2 regions of the Stenotrophomonas maltophilia group sp. vghtpe118 genome follow, and region 1 is predicted to be linked to the other one. Evidence: riboswitches for the same ligand, from Rfam matches in the RefSeq annotation. Region 1 holds a riboswitch; the other holds the start of a gene.
The links. Region 1 has a riboswitch for glycine ahead of ACUDTM_RS10440 (trimeric intracellular cation channel family protein). Riboswitches for the same ligand answer to the same signal wherever they lie in the genome.
Positions count from the first base shown of each region.

Region 1 (7,683 bases):
CTCGATCCACGACCCGAAGGCCGCCATCGAGTACGCCCAGCGCCTGAAGCCGCTGCGCGACGCGCTGGCTGGCGAGCTGGAAATCGTCATGCGCGTGTACTTCGAGAAGCCGCGCACCACGGTGGGCTGGAAGGGCCTGATCAACGACCCGGACCTGGACGGCAGCTTCAGGATCGACAAGGGCCTGCGCGTCGCCCGTGGCCTCCTGCGCGACATCAACAAGCTCGGCCTGCCGGCCGGTGTTGAATTCCTCGATGTGATCTCGCCGCAGTACATCGCCGACCTGGTGGCATGGGGCGCGATCGGCGCACGCACCACCGAAAGCCAGGTGCATCGCGAGCTGGCTTCGGGGCTGTCGTGCCCCGTCGGCTTCAAGAACGGCACCGATGGCAACGTGAAGATCGCCGCCGACGCGGTGGGTGCGGCATCCAACCCGCATCATTTCCTGTCGGTCACCAAGCAGGGTGGCACTGCCATCGTGTCGACCACCGGCAACCCGGATTGCCATGTGATCCTGCGCGGTGGCAAGCAACCGAACTACGACGCTGGCAGCGTGGCTGAGGCCTGCCAGGTGCTGGCCAAGGCCAAGCTGCCGGCGCGCCTGATGATCGATGCCAGCCATGCCAACAGCCTGAAGAACCCCGAGAACCAGCCGAAGGTGATCGACGACATCGCCGCTCAGATGGAAGACGGCGAACAGCGCATCGTGGGCGTGATGATCGAGAGCCATCTGGTCGGGGGCCGCCAGGAACTGGTGGAAGGCCAGCCGCTGGTCTACGGGCAGAGCATCACCGATGGCTGCATCGACTGGGACACCACCGTGACCGTGCTGGAGCGACTGGCTGCGGCCGTGCGTGCCCGTCGTGAAGTGAAGGTGTCCGAAGCGGCGTGAATGAAGCCGCCTGATGGCGGCACGTGTGTGGATGGCGGCCAGCGCCTGCGGGGGTGCGGCCGCGATCAGGGCCGGCCGGAGTTGGAGACCGGCCCATCTGCACCGGCGATGCGCCTGGCGCTGCGCATGAGCGACAGCGCCAGGTACATCGCCGGGGTGGTGCAGTCGATCCGCGCCCAGCATGGAACCCCAGGCGAACGCGAACCTCAATGCACTTCGTCGTGGTACACGAACTTCGGCATTTCCCAGCGGTAGTGGATCGCCATCAGGCGCAGCGCGAAGCCGCCGCCGAGGCAGCACAGGATCGCGGTGGCGTCGGCCACGCCCCACTGCAGCAGCAACAGATACGCCGCGCCGGTCAGCAGCGCGATGATCGCGTACAGCTCCTTCTGGAAGATCAGCGGCACCTCGTTGCAGAGGATGTCGCGCAGCACGCCGCCGAACGCCCCGGTCAGCATGCCGGCGATCAGCACGATCGGCATCGCATGGCCGGCTTCGCGCGCGATCGAGCAGCCGATCAGGGTGAAGGCGATCAGGCCCAGTCCGTCGAGTACCAGGAAGGTGCGGCGGAAGTGGTGCATCCAGCGTGCCACCCAAGTGGCGATCAGCGCCGCGCATACGGTGAACCCCAGGTACTCGGGATGCTTCACCCAGCCCAGCGGGTAGTGGCCGAGCAGGATGTCGCGCAGTGATCCACCACCGAGGGCAGTGACACAGGCGATCATGACCACACCGAACAGGTCCATGCGGCGGCGGCCGGCAGACAGTGCACCGGTCATGGCTTCGGCGGAAATGGCAATCAGGTAGATGATGGACAGCAGCATGGAACAGGCTCCGGGCGCGGTGGGGCCGGCCATGCGCAACTGCCACCACTGCCTGCGCAATGACGGGATGACGATGACCGGTGCCGCTCCCGCTGTCCTTTTGCCTGAGAGTTCAGCGGCGTTGGCCGCGTGCCCCTTCGGCGGATCGTCCCGGGCATGCCCGGTGACCTCTCTCCAGCTCGGCGAGTCGAATGCATGGTTGGTGGGATTCCAGCCCACCGGCCTGAGCGATCATGGGAGCCTGCGCCTTCGGCGGGCGCCAGCGCGGCGCCTCTCTCCTGCATTCGGGCGCCAGTATATCCGCTGCAGTGCAGCACGGCATAATCCAGGCATGGCCCCTTCCGCCCGCCCGTGGTTCCTGTACCTGCTCGAATGCCGCGATGGCAGCTATTACGCCGGCATCAGCACCGACGTGGACGCGCGTTTCGCCGCCCACCAGGCCGGCAAGGGCGCGCGCTACACCCGGGCCCGGCCACCGCTGCGCGTGCTGGCCGTGCGCGAATACCCGGACCGGGCCGCCGCCTCACGCGCCGAGTGGCAACTCAAGCAGCAGCCCCGCGAACGCAAGCTGGCCTGGCTGCAGGCGCCGGTCCTGTAGATCCACGCCACGCGTGGATGGGCTACCCGGCCCATGCGATGATCGCCCCGCGCCCAGAGCTGGAGACCCGGATGTCCACGATCGCCCTGCTGTTCGCTCTTTCCGCAGCAACGAGCCCTGCCGCCGACCCGGCCACCATCGCGGCCATCGAAGCCACCTGCCACGACTACGTCGACGGCCAGCTGGAGGCCGACCCGCAGCGCGTCGCCCGCTCCCTGCATCCGGACCTGGCCAAGCGCGCTGTGCTCGGCGATACACCCGACGAACGCCTGGGCCTGCGCCGGATGTCGAAGGAAGAACTGGTCTCGCTGACGAAGCAGGGCGCGTTGAAGACCCCGAAGGATCAATGGGATCGTCGCTGCACGGTGCTGGACGTGACCGGCAACGCGGCCTCGGTGCGGCTGGAGACCCCCTGGTTCGTCGATTACTTCCACATGGGGCGCTTCGACCAGCGCTGGGTCATCGTCAACGCGTTGTGGTATCCAAAGCCGAAGGCACAGTGAGCGATGCGTGCCGCCGGCAAAGCATGGATCTCCGTCGTCGTGCTGGTCGCCGGCATCGCGCTGCTGCCTGGCCTGCTGTACCTGCTCGGGCTGGCATTGGCAGGCGGTCGGCCGAAGCCGGCCGACCGTGCGCCCAGTGGTGTGGCTGCGTGTAGCAGCGAGCCACGGGCGGGATACCAGCCGATGAACCCCTGGCGCTTTACCGCCCAGTTCTTCGACAAGGACGCGATGAAGAAGGTGCCTGAAGTGGAGCGGGAGGCCTTCTGGATTGCCGGCGCTACCTGTGGCGGCAACCGCAGCGCGGCATGCTGCGCTGGCATCTCAGCAGTACCGCACTGACGATCTGGATCACCCGGCATTGGAGTGCCGCGCAGATTGCCGACACCGCGAGGAAGGAGGACTTCTGCCGGACCTGGTCGAAACGGCGGGTGTCCGGTGGCCCGATGAACCAGTAGATCCACGCCATGCGTGGAGGGTGTTGACGAGGTCAGAGCCCTTTCCTGCGGAAAGGGATCCGACCCCGTTGCGTGCAGCCCTACCGCCTTGGCCGCCGGTCGTCGCGGTCATCACCGAAGATGATGCGCGCACTGCGCTGGTAGCTCCAGTACGCGACCGCCCAGTTCAGCAGCACCACGATGCGGTTGCGGAAGCCGATCAGGAAGAACACATGCGCGGCCAGCCAGAACCACCACGCCAGCACACCCGACAACTGCAGGCGGCCCGAGTGCACGATCGCGGCCATGCGGCCGATGGTGGCGAGGTTGCCGTAGTCGGCGTACTTGAACGGACCGGGCTCGGGCTTGCCGTGCAGCCGTGCGCGGATCACCTCGGCCACGTATTTGCCCATCTGCTTGGCGGCCGGTGCCACACCGGGAACCGGCTTGCCGTCGGCCTGGCTCAGTGCGGCCAGGTCGCCGGCCACGAACAGCTCCGGGTGATCGGGCAGGGTCAGGTCCGGTTGCACCGGCACGCGTCCGGCGCGGTCCAGTGGCACGTCCAGCGTGCGCGCCAGCGGTGAAGCGGCCACGCCGGCGGCCCAGACCACGGTGCGCGCCGGTATGAACTGTTCGCCGAGCTTGAAGCCCTGGCTGTCGATGTCGCTCACCGGGGTTCCGGTCAGCACTTCCACGCCCAGCTTTTCCAGTTGGCGGCGCGCCTTCAGCGAAAGCACATCCGGGAACGAGGACAGCACGCGCGGCCCAGCCTCGACCAGCCGCACCCTGGCGCTGGCCGGGTCGATGTGGCGGAATTCGTTGCGCAGCGTGTGGCGCGCGATCTCGGCCAGGGTGCCGGCCAGTTCGACACCGGTGGGACCACCACCGACGATGGCGAAACTCAGCCACGCCGCCTTCTTCGCCGGATCCGGTTCAGCCTCGGCGCGTTCGAACGCCAGCAGCAGCTTGCGGCGCAGCGCGATGGCATCGTCCAGCGTCTTCAGGCCGGGCGCATCATCGGCCCACTGATCGTTGCCGAAGTAGGCGTGGGTGGCGCCGGTGGCCAGCAGCAGGCTGTCGTAGTCCAGCGTGCTGCCATCGGCCATGCGGATCTGCCGCGCCTGCTTGTCGATGGCCACCACTTCGCCGAGGCGGACTTCCACATTGCGCTGGTGGCCGAGGATGTGGCGCAGCGGTGCGGCGATATCCGGCGCGGACAGGCCGGCGGTGGCCACCTGGTACAACAGCGGCTGGAACAGGTGATGGTTGCGGCGATCGACCAGGGTGATGCGTATGCGCTCGCGGGCCAGGGCACGGGTGGCCCAGAGACCGGCAAAACCGCCGCCGACAACGACCAGGTGGGGAACGCGTTCGCGACTCATCGACTCACTCCAGTGGGGGCATCGGGGGAAGCGCCTGGCATCTTCGCACGGCGGCCACCTGTCACGTCAGCGCCGGCCCGGATCGGCGATACTCGGGTTCAGGCAACGGCCCGTGAGGAGCCCATGAGCGAACCGGAAAAGCGCATCGCCCTGTTGATCGACGCCGACAATGCGCCGGCCTCGAAGATCGACGAGGTCCTGGCGGAAGTCGCCCGCTACGGCGTGGCCAACGTGCGCCGTGCCTACGGCAACTGGAAGAGCCCGCGACTGAAGGGGTGGGAAGCGGTGCTGCATGAGTATGCGATCCGCCCGATCCAGCAGTTCGCCTACAGCAAGGGCAAGAACGCTTCGGACATGGCGATGGTGATCGATGCCATGGATCTGCTGTACGCGCGCAACCTTGATGGCTTCGCCATCGTCTCCAGCGATGCGGACTTCACCCCGATGGTGATGCGCCTGCTGACCGATGGCGTGAAGGTATATGGCTTCGGCGAGAAGAAGACGCCCGAGCCATTCGTCAATGCGTGCTCGAAGTTCACCTACCTGGAGGCACTGGGCCAGACCCATGCCAGCGTGCCGGATGCCGAACAGGCGTCCAGCGAGCAGGCCTCGAACGAGCCGGTGGCCAACGACGATGCCCGGCCACGCAAGAGCGGTGCGGAAATGCGCAGTGACACCCGGCTGGTGAAGATGCTGCGCCGTGCGGTGTCCGCGGCCGAGGGTGAGGATGGCTGGTCGCACCTCGGCCCGGTCGGCAGCCAGATCGGCAACCAGGCTTCGTTCGATCCGCGCAACTATGGCTACGGCAAGCTCAGCGACCTGCTGGCGGCGATCGGCCTGTTCGAGCTGAAGAAGGATGGCAAGTCCTCCTACGTGCGCGCGCTGCCAAAAAAGAACCGGTAGTGCCGGCAAAAGAACCGGTAGTGCCGGCCGCTGGCCGGCATGCTACAGACGCAAGATCCCGCATCCGGCACGCACACACCCGTAACGATCAGGCGTATCGTTGCCGCTCGCATTGCCAGCAAAGGAAACCCGCATGTTGAAGATCTGGGGCCGCCGCAATTCCAGCAACGTCCGCAAGGTGCTGTGGTGTGCTGAGGAAATCGGCCTGCCGTACGAATCCATCGAGGTCGGTGGCAGCCACGGCGGCACGCAGACGCCGGAGTACCAGGCGATGAATCCCAACGGCCTGGTGCCGGTGATCGAAGACCACGGCCTGCCGCTGTGGGAATCGAACGCCATCGTGCGCTACCTGAGCGCCCGCTACGCGCTGGGCACCCTGTACGCCGAGGACCCGATGGAACGCGCCCAGGCCGAGAAGTGGATGGACTGGAGCACTTCGCGGATGGCGCCGCTGTACAGCGACCTGGTCTGGGGCATCATGCGCACCGCGCCGGCCGACCGCGACGAAGCGCGGATCAATGCCGCCATCGTGCGCGCCGGTGACTACCTGGCGATGGCCGACGCCACCCTGGCCAGGCAGCCGTGGCTGTCGGGCGAGACGTTCGCGATGGGCGACATCCCGCTGGGCTCGCTGGTCTATGCCTGGTTCGAACTGCCGATCCAGCGACCGGAGCTTCCGCACCTGGCGGATTGGTATGCGCGCCTGCGCGAGCGGCCGGCCTACCAGCGCGGCGTGATGTCGCCGCTGACGTAAGCACTGCCCGGTACTGAAACGCAGCCGAGCACGGCTCGGCTCTAAGGTAGTGCCGAGCCATGCTCGGCAGTGCTCTACGGGATCAATACAGGTCCGTTGGATCCACATCCAGCGACCAGCGCACCTTGCGCGCTTCCGGCAGCGCATAAAGCTGCGGCACCAGCTGCGCGAGCACGCCATGCAAGGGTGGCCGCTGCGGCGCCGACAGCAGCAGCTGTGTGCGCTGGTAGCCCGCGCGCCGCGGCATCGGCGCCGGCATCGGGCCGTACGCCTCCACCACGTTCTGCTCGCCCAGCAGCTGCCGCGCAGCCAGCAGGAACGCATTGGCATGCTCCACCTGCTGCGCTTCGGCGCGCATCAACGCCAGGTGCGCGAACGGGGGGAACCCTGCGGCTTGCCGCTGGTTCAACTCGGCCTGCGCGAACGGGTGGTAGCCACCGCTCACCAGGGTTTCCAGCAGCGGGTGACCCGGGTGATGGGTCTGCAGCCAGACCTCGCCGGGGTCACGTGCACGCCCGGCGCGACCGGCCACCTGGATCAGCTGCTGCGCGAGTTTCTCACTGGCGCGGAAGTCAGCGGAGAACAGGCCTTCGTCGATGCCGACCACCACCACCAGGGTCAGCTTCGGCAGGTCGTGGCCCTTGGCCAGGATCTGCGTGCCGACCAGGATGCCGGGCTGGTCGCCCAGTTTCGCCAGCTGCTGTTCCAGCGCATCGCGGCGTGAGGTGGTGCCACGGTCGATGCGCACCACCGGGAAATCGGCGAAGGCGGCGGTGAGGTGTTCTTCCAGGCGTTCGGTGCCGATGCCCTGCGGCTGCAGCGCCAGGCTGCCGCAGGCCGGGCATGCCAACGGCGCCGGTTGGCGCGCGCCACAGTGGTGGCACTGCAGGCGTCGGCCGCCACCATGCACGGTCATCGGCGCATCGCAGCGCTGGCACGGCGCGGTCCAGCCGCAGTCGTGGCACAGCAGCACCGGTGCATAGCCGCGGCGGTTCTTGAACACCAGCACCTGCTGGCCACGCTGCAGGTGTTCGCCGATGCCGGCCAGCACATCGGCCGAGAGGCCATCGTGCAGCGGCCGCTTGCGTACATCGAGGATGCGCACGCGCGGTGGCCGTGCATCGCCGGCGCGCTGCTTCAGGCGCAGGTGCGTGTAGCGCCCGGCGTAGGCGTTATGCAGCGTTTCCAGCGAAGGGGTGGCACTGCCGAGCAGCACCGGAATGCCCAGTGCCTTGGCCCGGACCAGGGCGAAATCGCGCGCGTGGTAACGGATGCCGTCCTGTTGCTTGTAGCTGCCGTCGTGTTCCTCGTCGACGATCAGCAGGCCAGCCTGCGGCAATGGCGTGAACACCGCCGAGCGGGTGCCGACGATGACCCGTGCTTCGCCACGCGA
Region 1 covers NZ_CP199672.1:2,274,403-2,282,085, reverse strand. Annotated here, with positions in the region: gene ACUDTM_RS10445 (3-deoxy-7-phosphoheptulonate synthase) at 1-892, shown strand, start outside; gene ACUDTM_RS10440 (trimeric intracellular cation channel family protein) at 1,099-1,716, opposite strand; glycine riboswitch at 1,801-1,904, opposite strand; glycine riboswitch at 1,918-2,007, opposite strand; gene ACUDTM_RS10435 (GIY-YIG nuclease family protein) at 2,048-2,314, shown strand; gene ACUDTM_RS10430 (nuclear transport factor 2 family protein) at 2,386-2,817, shown strand; partial or broken gene ACUDTM_RS10425 (hypothetical protein) at 2,821-3,272, shown strand; gene ACUDTM_RS10420 (NAD(P)/FAD-dependent oxidoreductase) at 3,353-4,633, opposite strand; gene ACUDTM_RS10415 (NYN domain-containing protein) at 4,757-5,536, shown strand; gene ACUDTM_RS10410 (glutathione S-transferase family protein) at 5,670-6,290, shown strand; gene ACUDTM_RS10405 (primosomal protein N') at 6,373-7,683, opposite strand, start outside.

Region 2 (7,683 bases), 670 kb from region 1:
GCCGCGCGCCTATCGCGCCCGGATCGGCGGCAACGTCGGCGAGCCCGCACTGGCCTGAGCCCCCTGCTGCGCTGTGCCTATCCCCGCGGGCCTGGGACAGGGTAAGGTGTCGCCCCTGTAGCCCGCCGCCAGCCCCGCCGATGCCCAATTCGATTCCGACCGCTTCGTCGTCCCGCCTCGGACATTCGCTCAAGCCCCGCCAGCTGATCATGATGGGCCTGGGCAGTGCCATCGGCGCCGGCCTGTTCCTCGGCTCGGGCGTGGGTGTGCAGGCGGCCGGTCCGGCCGTTCTGGTCTCGTATCTGGTCGCTGGCGCGCTGGTGATCATCGTGATGAACGCACTGGGCGAGATGGCGGCGGCCAAACCGACCAGCGGCGCGTTCTCGGTGTACGCCGCCGATGCCATGGGCGCCACCGCTGGCGCCACGGTCGGCTGGTTGTGGTGGGTGCAGCTGGTGATCGTGATCGCCGCCGAGGCGGTCGGTGCGGCCGGGTTGCTTGCCACGGTCTGGCCGGTGGTGCCGGTGCCGATGGCTGCGTTGGCCTTCATGCTGTTCTTCACTGCGATCAACCTGCTCGGGGTGAAGAACTTCGGCGAGTTCGAATTCTGGTTCGCCATCCTGAAAGTGGCGGCGATCCTGGCCTTCATTGCCATCGGCGTGGCACTGCTGATGGGCTGGCTGCCGCAGGTCACCTCACCTGGCCTGAGCAACTTCACCGGACACGGCGGTTTCGCACCGAAGGGCCTGGCCGGGATCGGTGCGGCGCTGCTGGTTGTCGTTTTTGCCTTCGGCGGCACCGAAATCGTCGCCGTTGCGGCGGCCGAAACCGAAGATCCCGAACGCAGCATCGCCCGTGCCATCCGTACCGTGGCCTGGCGCATCCTGGTGTTCTACATCGGCTCGCTGAGCGTGATCATCGCCGTGGTGCCCTGGACCAGCGAAGCACTGAAGTCGCCGTTCGCCGCCGTGCTGGACATAGCGCGCATTCCGGGCGCCGGCACTGCGATCACCCTGATCGCGGTGATCGCGCTGCTGTCGGCACTCAATGCCAACCTCTACGGCGCCTCGCGCATGATGTATTCGCTCGCGCAGCGCCGCGAAGCACCGGCCGTGCTGGGCTGGACCGATCCGCGGCAGGTGCCGGTCATCGCCGTGCTGGCCAGCGTGCTGTTCGGCTTTGCGGCCACGGTGATGGAACTGCTGTTCCCGGACCGGGTGCTGCCGGTGCTGCTGAACATCGTCGGTTCCACCTGCCTGCTGGTGTGGACGCTGTCGCTGGTTTCGCAGCTGGTACTGCGCCGCCGCGCCGATCGCCTGGGTACCCGGCTGCCGTTCCGCATGGCCGGTTTCCCGTGGCTGACCTGCTGCGCGCTGGCGATCCTGGCGCTGATCTTCGGCCTGCTGTTGAGCGAGGCGCACACCCGCCTGCAGTTCCTGTCGATGGTGGCGCTGACCGCCACCATCGCCGCCGGCAGCGCCATCGCCCGGCGCATGCGCGAGGCGTGACTGAAGCTGTAGAGCCGACCCTACGGTCGGCTGCGGTTGCTGTAGTTTCTGTAGAGCCGACCCTGTGGTCGGCTGCTGTTCGCGTAGTCGCCAGCCGAGCGCGGGCTCGGCTCTACAGCCGGCATACATCCGCCGTGCCATCCTGATCGTGTGGGCCGCCAGCGGCCCGTCGACCAGGAGTACCGCATGCTGCGCAGCCGTCCCTTCCTGATGTTCACCGGCCAGGCCGAGGCCGCGCTGGCCCTGTACGCCGAAGCCTTTGCCGATTTCCGCCTGCTGGCCCTGCAACGCCACCCCGAGGGGGCCGGCGCCGGCGTACCCGGACAGGTCCGCCAGGCCATCTTCCTGCTCGGTGGCACCCATTACCTGTGCTTCGACAGCCTGGATGTGCACGACTTCACCTTCAGCCCGTCGATCTCGCTGTTCGTCGAGTGTTCCGGTGCCGAGCAGTTCGAGCGTGCGGCACGCGTGCTGGGCGAGGGCGGCCATTGGTTGATGCCGGTGGGTGATTACGACTTCAGCAACCGCTATGGCTGGGTGCAGGACCGCTTCGGCGTATCGTGGCAGTTGAGCCTGGGACAGATGCCGGACCCGTGATCGGGTAACTGTGGGTGTGGACCCTGGTTCACACGCCCTCATGAAAACGGCCCGCTTGCGCGGGCCGTTTTTCTTTATCGATGCAGTGAGGAATCAAGCCTCGACTTCATCATCCTTGTAGGCATCGACCGGGATGCAGGCGCACATCACGTTCTTGTCACCGTACACGTTGTCGACGCGTGCCACCGGCGGCCAGTACTTGCTCTGCTTCAGGCTGGCCAGCGGGAAGGCGGCCAGTTCGCGCGGGTAGGCGTGGGTCCACTCGCTGGCGGTCACCGCGGTGGCGGTGTGCGGCGCGTTCTTCAGCGGGTTGTCCTCGCGGTCCAGGCGGCCGTCTTCGATCGCGCTGATTTCCTCTCGGATCTGGATCATCGCGTTGATGAAGCGATCCAGCTCGTGCAGCGACTCGCTCTCGGTCGGTTCGACCATCAGCGTGCCCGCGACCGGGAAGCTCAGGGTCGGGGCGTGGAAGCCGAAGTCGATCAGGCGCTTGGCGACGTCCTCGGCGCCGATGCCGCTGGTCTTCTCCAGCGGGCGCACGTCCAGGATGCACTCGTGCGCCACCAGGCCGTTACGGCCGGTGTACAGGGTCTTGAAGTGCGGGGCCAGGCGCTTGGCAATGTAGTTGGCGTTGAGCTGCGCGACCTGGGTGGCCTTGCGCAGGCCTTCGCGGCCCATCATCGCGATGTACATCCAGCTGATCGGCAGGATCGAAGCACTGCCGAAGCTGGCCGCGCTGACCATGCCGACCGGGCCGTTGTCACCCAGCTTGCCCGGCAGGAACGGGGCCAGGTGCTCCTTGACCGCGCATGGGCCCACGCCCGGGCCACCACCGCCGTGCGGGATGCAGAAGGTTTTGTGCAGGTTCAGGTGCGAAACGTCCGAACCCCACTTGCCCGGCTTGGCCACGCCGACCAGGGCGTTCATGTTGGCGCCGTCGGTGTACACCTGGCCGCCGTGCTTGTGGATGATCTCGCAGATCTCGACCACCTCTTCCTCGAACACGCCGTGCGTGGACGGGTAGGTCATCATGATCGCGGCCAGGCGGTCGCTGTACTTCTCGGCGTTGAGGCGGATGTCCTCGACGTCGACGTTGCCGTTGGCATCGGTCTTGGTCACCACGACCTTCATGCCGCACATCTGCGCCGAGGCCGGGTTGGTGCCGTGTGCCGAGTCCGGGATCAGGCAGATGTCGCGGTGGCCTTCGCCGCGCGAGCGGTGGTAGGCACGGATCGCCAGCAGGCCGGCGTACTCGCCCTGCGCGCCGGAGTTCGGCTGCAGGCTGACCGCGTCGTAGCCGGTGCATTCGACCAGCATCGCTTCCAGCGTGTCGATCAGTTCCTTGTAGCCCAGCGCCTGGTCGGCCGGCACCAGCGGGTGGATCTGCGAGAACTCCGGCCAGGTCACCGGGATCATCTCGGCGGTGGCGTTGAGCTTCATGGTGCACGAGCCCAGCGGGATCATCGTGCGGTCCATCGCCAGGTCCTTGTCGGCCAGCGAACGCAGGTAGCGCAGCAGTTCGTGCTCGCTGTGGTGGGTGTTGAACACCGGGTGGGTCAGGAACGCGGACTGGCGCAGCAGGCCGGCCGGCAGCGCGTCGGCGGTGCTGGCGTCCAGCGCCTCGACGTCAGCCTGCGCGCCGAACACGGTGGCCAGCGCGACCACGTCGGCGCGGGTGGCGGTCTCGTCCAGGCTGATGCCGACCGAGTCGCTGTCGATCGCGCGCAGGTTGTAACCGGCGGCGCGTGCCTTGGCGTGGATCTCATCGGCATGCACGCCGGTGATGTGCAGGGTGTCGAAGAAGTCGCCACCGACCTGCACGCCGGCGTTGCGCAGTGCCGCAGCCAGGATCGAAGCCAGGCGGTGGGTGCGCCGGGCGATGCGGGTCAGGCCTTCCGGACCGTGGTAGACCGCATACATCGAGGCCATCACCGCCAGCAGCACCTGTGCGGTACAGATGTTCGACGTCGCCTTCTCGCGGCGGATGTGCTGCTCACGGGTCTGCAGGGTCAGGCGATAGGCCGGGTTGCCCTGGGCATCGATGGAGACACCGATCAGGCGGCCCGGCATCGAGCGCTTGTAGGCGTCACGGCAGGCCATGAACGCGGCGTGCGGGCCGCCGAAGCCGAACGGCACGCCGAAACGCTGGCTGTTGCCGACCACGATGTCCGCGCCCCATTCGCCCGGTGCGGCCAGCAGGGTCAGCGCCAGCAGGTCGGTGGCCACGGCCACCAAGCCGCCGCGTGCGTGCACGGCCTCGACCAGGGCCTTGTAATCGCCGATCTGGCCGAAGGTGTCCGGGTACTGCAGCAGCAGGCCGAAGGCTTCCGCTTCCAGTGCTTCGGCGGGGGTGCCGACGCGCAGCACGATGCCCATCGGTTCTGCGCGGGTGCGCAGCAGTTCCAGGGTCTGCGGGTGCACGGCGTCGTGCACGAAGAAGGTGTCCGACTTCGACTTGGCCGAACGCTTGGCCAGGGTCATCGCTTCGGCGGCGGCAGTGGCTTCGTCCAGCAGCGAGGCGTTGGCGATCTCCATGCCGGTGAGGTCGGCGCACAGGGTCTGGAAGTTGATCAGCGCTTCCATGCGGCCCTGCGAGATCTCGGCCTGGTACGGGGTGTAAGCGGTGTACCAGGCCGGGTTTTCCAGGATGTTGCGCAGGATCACGTTCGGGGTGTGGGTACCGTAGTAGCCCTGGCCGATGAAGCTGCGCAGCACGGTGTTCTTGTCGGCGATCGCGCGGATCTTCGCCAGTGCCTGCACTTCGGTCATCGACTCCGGCAGCGCCAGCGGCGCCGGCGACTTGATCTTGGCCGGCACGATGGCATCGGTCATCGCATCCAGCGACGCGTGGCCGACGACGTCGAGCATCTGCGCGATCTCGGCATCGTTGGGGCCGATGTGGCGCTCGACGAACGCATTGTGGTGCTCGAGCTCACGCAGGGAAGGGGTGTTCTGGGACATGGCGAAGGATCCGTCAGGAAAGGGCACACGCACGGGCACAAGCCGCCGGTCGGCGGTCTGCGGGGCGCCCCTCTGTCCTTTTGCCTGAGAGTTTGGAAGCGCGGAAAACCGCAGCTTCGTGCCCCTTCGGCGCCGGATCGAACCGGTCTCTCCAGAGTTCTGTTACGGGTGGTATCGGGCCTGAGCGATTACGGGCGTTGCGCCTTCGGCAGCGGTGTTCCGCTTCTCCCACCGTGTTGCCCGCCGATTATAGCCCGTTGCGGGCCCGCTGGCCGTCTACGGGCCTGGCCGCTGCGCCTGAATGGCCGATGGCCCGGACGTGCGTTTTGTGCATCGCTGCATGGCATCAGGCGCAATCCCCACCTATGATGGCCAGATACCCGAATTCATCTGGCGCCCTCCCTGCAGACAGGGACCGGCGCCCGCCGTGCGTGCCGCGCATGGCCCTGCCGGACGCCTTTCCCATGACCGCCGCTGTTGCTCCCTCCACCCGCCGCATGGCCCTGCTGCTTGCCGGCCTGGCCATGTTCGGCCCGTTCTCGATCGACACCATCTTCCCGGCCTTCCCGCAGCTGGCCCAGCGCCTGGCGGTGGACGAGGTGGCGGTGCAGCAGACCATCAGCGTCTACCTGCTGTTCTACGGCCTGATGAGCCTGGCGCACGGTCCGCTGTCCGACGCCTGGGGCCGCAAGCGGGTGATCCTCGGTGGCCTGGTGGTGTTCGTCGGCGCCTCGGTGGGCTGCGCACTGTCCACCGACCTGACCACGCTGCTGGCGTTCCGTGCGCTGCAGGGCCTGTCGGCGGGTGTCGGCATGATCGTCGGCCGCGCGGTGATCCGCGATCTGTACCACGGCCATGACGCGCAGCGGCTGATGAGCCAGGTGTCCATGCTGTTCGGCATCGCCCCGGCCATCGCGCCGATCATCGGTGGCTGGATCCTGCTCAGTGGCGCGGGGTGGCCGCTGATCTTCTGGTTCCTGGTGGTGTTCGGGCTGGTCCTGCTGGCGGCCACTGCACGCTACCTGCCCGAGACCCATCCCGTCGAAGCGCGCGTGCCGTTGTCGCCGCGCGTGCTGCTGCGTGATTACGTGCGCATCGGTTTCAATCCACGCTTCCTGCGCCTGGCGCTGGCCGGCAGCATCGGCTTTGGTGGAATCTTCCTGTACATCTCCTCGGCGCCGGTGTTCGTGATGCAGCACCTGCACCTGGGCGAGGGCGGTTTCGCCTGGTTGTTCATCCCGACCATCGGCGGCATGACCACCGGCTCATTCCTGTCCGGGCGCATGGCCGGGCACACCACGCCCACCCGCCAGGTCTCCATTGGTTTCGGCCTTTGCGCATTGTCAGTGCTGTTGAACGTTGGCTACGTGGTGCTGTCGCCACAGTTCGTGCTGCCATGGGCGGTACTGCCGATCTTCCTGGGTGGCATGGGCATGGCGCTGATCTTCCCGATCCTGGCGCTGGCGGTGCTGGACATGTACCCGCATCAGCGCGGCCTGGCCTCGTCGCTGCAGGCCTTCGTGCAGCTGATGATCAGCACCGTGGTGGCCGGCGTGGTGTCACCACTGCTGAGCGGCAGCCCGCTGCACCTGGCACTGGGCCAGGCGGCGTTCTTCGGCGCCGGTTTCGTGTTCTGGTACTGGGAACACCAGCGCGAGCGCGCGGCGCAGGCAGCCTGCACGGGTCACTGAGCAGCGCGCAGGGGTAGGGTGGGCCGCGATGCCCGAAACACTTGCGGCAGGGAACGGCCGGACTAGGCTGGGCATTCCAGCCAGCCGGTGCGTGGGTGCACGACAGCCAGCCGACCCAATGTCGTTGCATGAGGTTTCGCCATGGCTGCGCAGCAGACCTACCGCCTGTTCGAGGTGGCGCTGAAGGAGCGCCGCGTTCTTTCCCCTTCCCTGGACCGCATGGTGTTCACCGGCGCCGACGTGGCGCGGATGAAGACCGAAGGCCCGGACCAGCGCATCAAGGTATTCTTCCCCTTGCCCGGGCAGGACCTGCCACAGGTGCCCAGCGGCGAGGACTGGTATCCCCGCTACCGGGCGCTGCCGGACGATCAGCGCCCGCCGATGCGCACCTATACCATCCGCCAGCTGCGTGCAGAGCTGGGCGAAGTCGATGTTGATTTCGTGCTGCATGGCGAGACCGGGCCGGCCTCGCGCTGGGCCATCCATGCACGCCCCGGCGACCGTGTGGTGTTGCTGGCTCCCGATGCCGACTGTGCCGACAGCAGCGAAGGTTGGGAATGGAAGCCGCCGGCCGGCGTCGGCCAGGTGCTGCTGGTGGCCGATGAAACCGCGTTACCGGCGGTGGCCGGCATTCTTGAGGAACTGGCGGCCATGGTGGATCCGCCGCGTACGCTGGCGCTGCTGGAAGTGGCGCAGGCCGGCGACGCGGTGCCGCTGAAGGCACCGGCTTCCGCCGAGCTGGTCTGGCTGCCGCGCGGGCGCGCGGCGTACGGGGCGCCTCTGTTGCAGGCGGTGCAGGCGCGGCTGGCAGCGGCCTCGGGCGTGGCTGCCGGCGATGCGCCGGAGGAGATCGACGTCGATACGCAGATCCTCTGGGAACAGGCCGATACCCGCGTGGTCGGGCCGCTGTATGCCTGGGTGGCAGG
Region 2 covers NZ_CP199672.1:1,599,417-1,607,099, reverse strand. Annotated here, with positions in the region: gene ACUDTM_RS07535 (helix-turn-helix transcriptional regulator) at 1-58, shown strand, start outside; gene ACUDTM_RS07530 (amino acid permease) at 141-1,508, shown strand; gene ACUDTM_RS07525 (VOC family protein) at 1,695-2,105, shown strand; gene gcvP (aminomethyl-transferring glycine dehydrogenase) at 2,199-5,066, opposite strand; glycine riboswitch at 5,129-5,231, opposite strand; gene ACUDTM_RS07515 (multidrug effflux MFS transporter) at 5,531-6,757, shown strand; gene ACUDTM_RS07510 (siderophore-interacting protein) at 6,899-7,683, shown strand, end outside.
Region 2: linked by a shared signal. The riboswitch ahead of gcvP (aminomethyl-transferring glycine dehydrogenase) and the one ahead of ACUDTM_RS10440 (trimeric intracellular cation channel family protein) in region 1 are both predicted to bind glycine.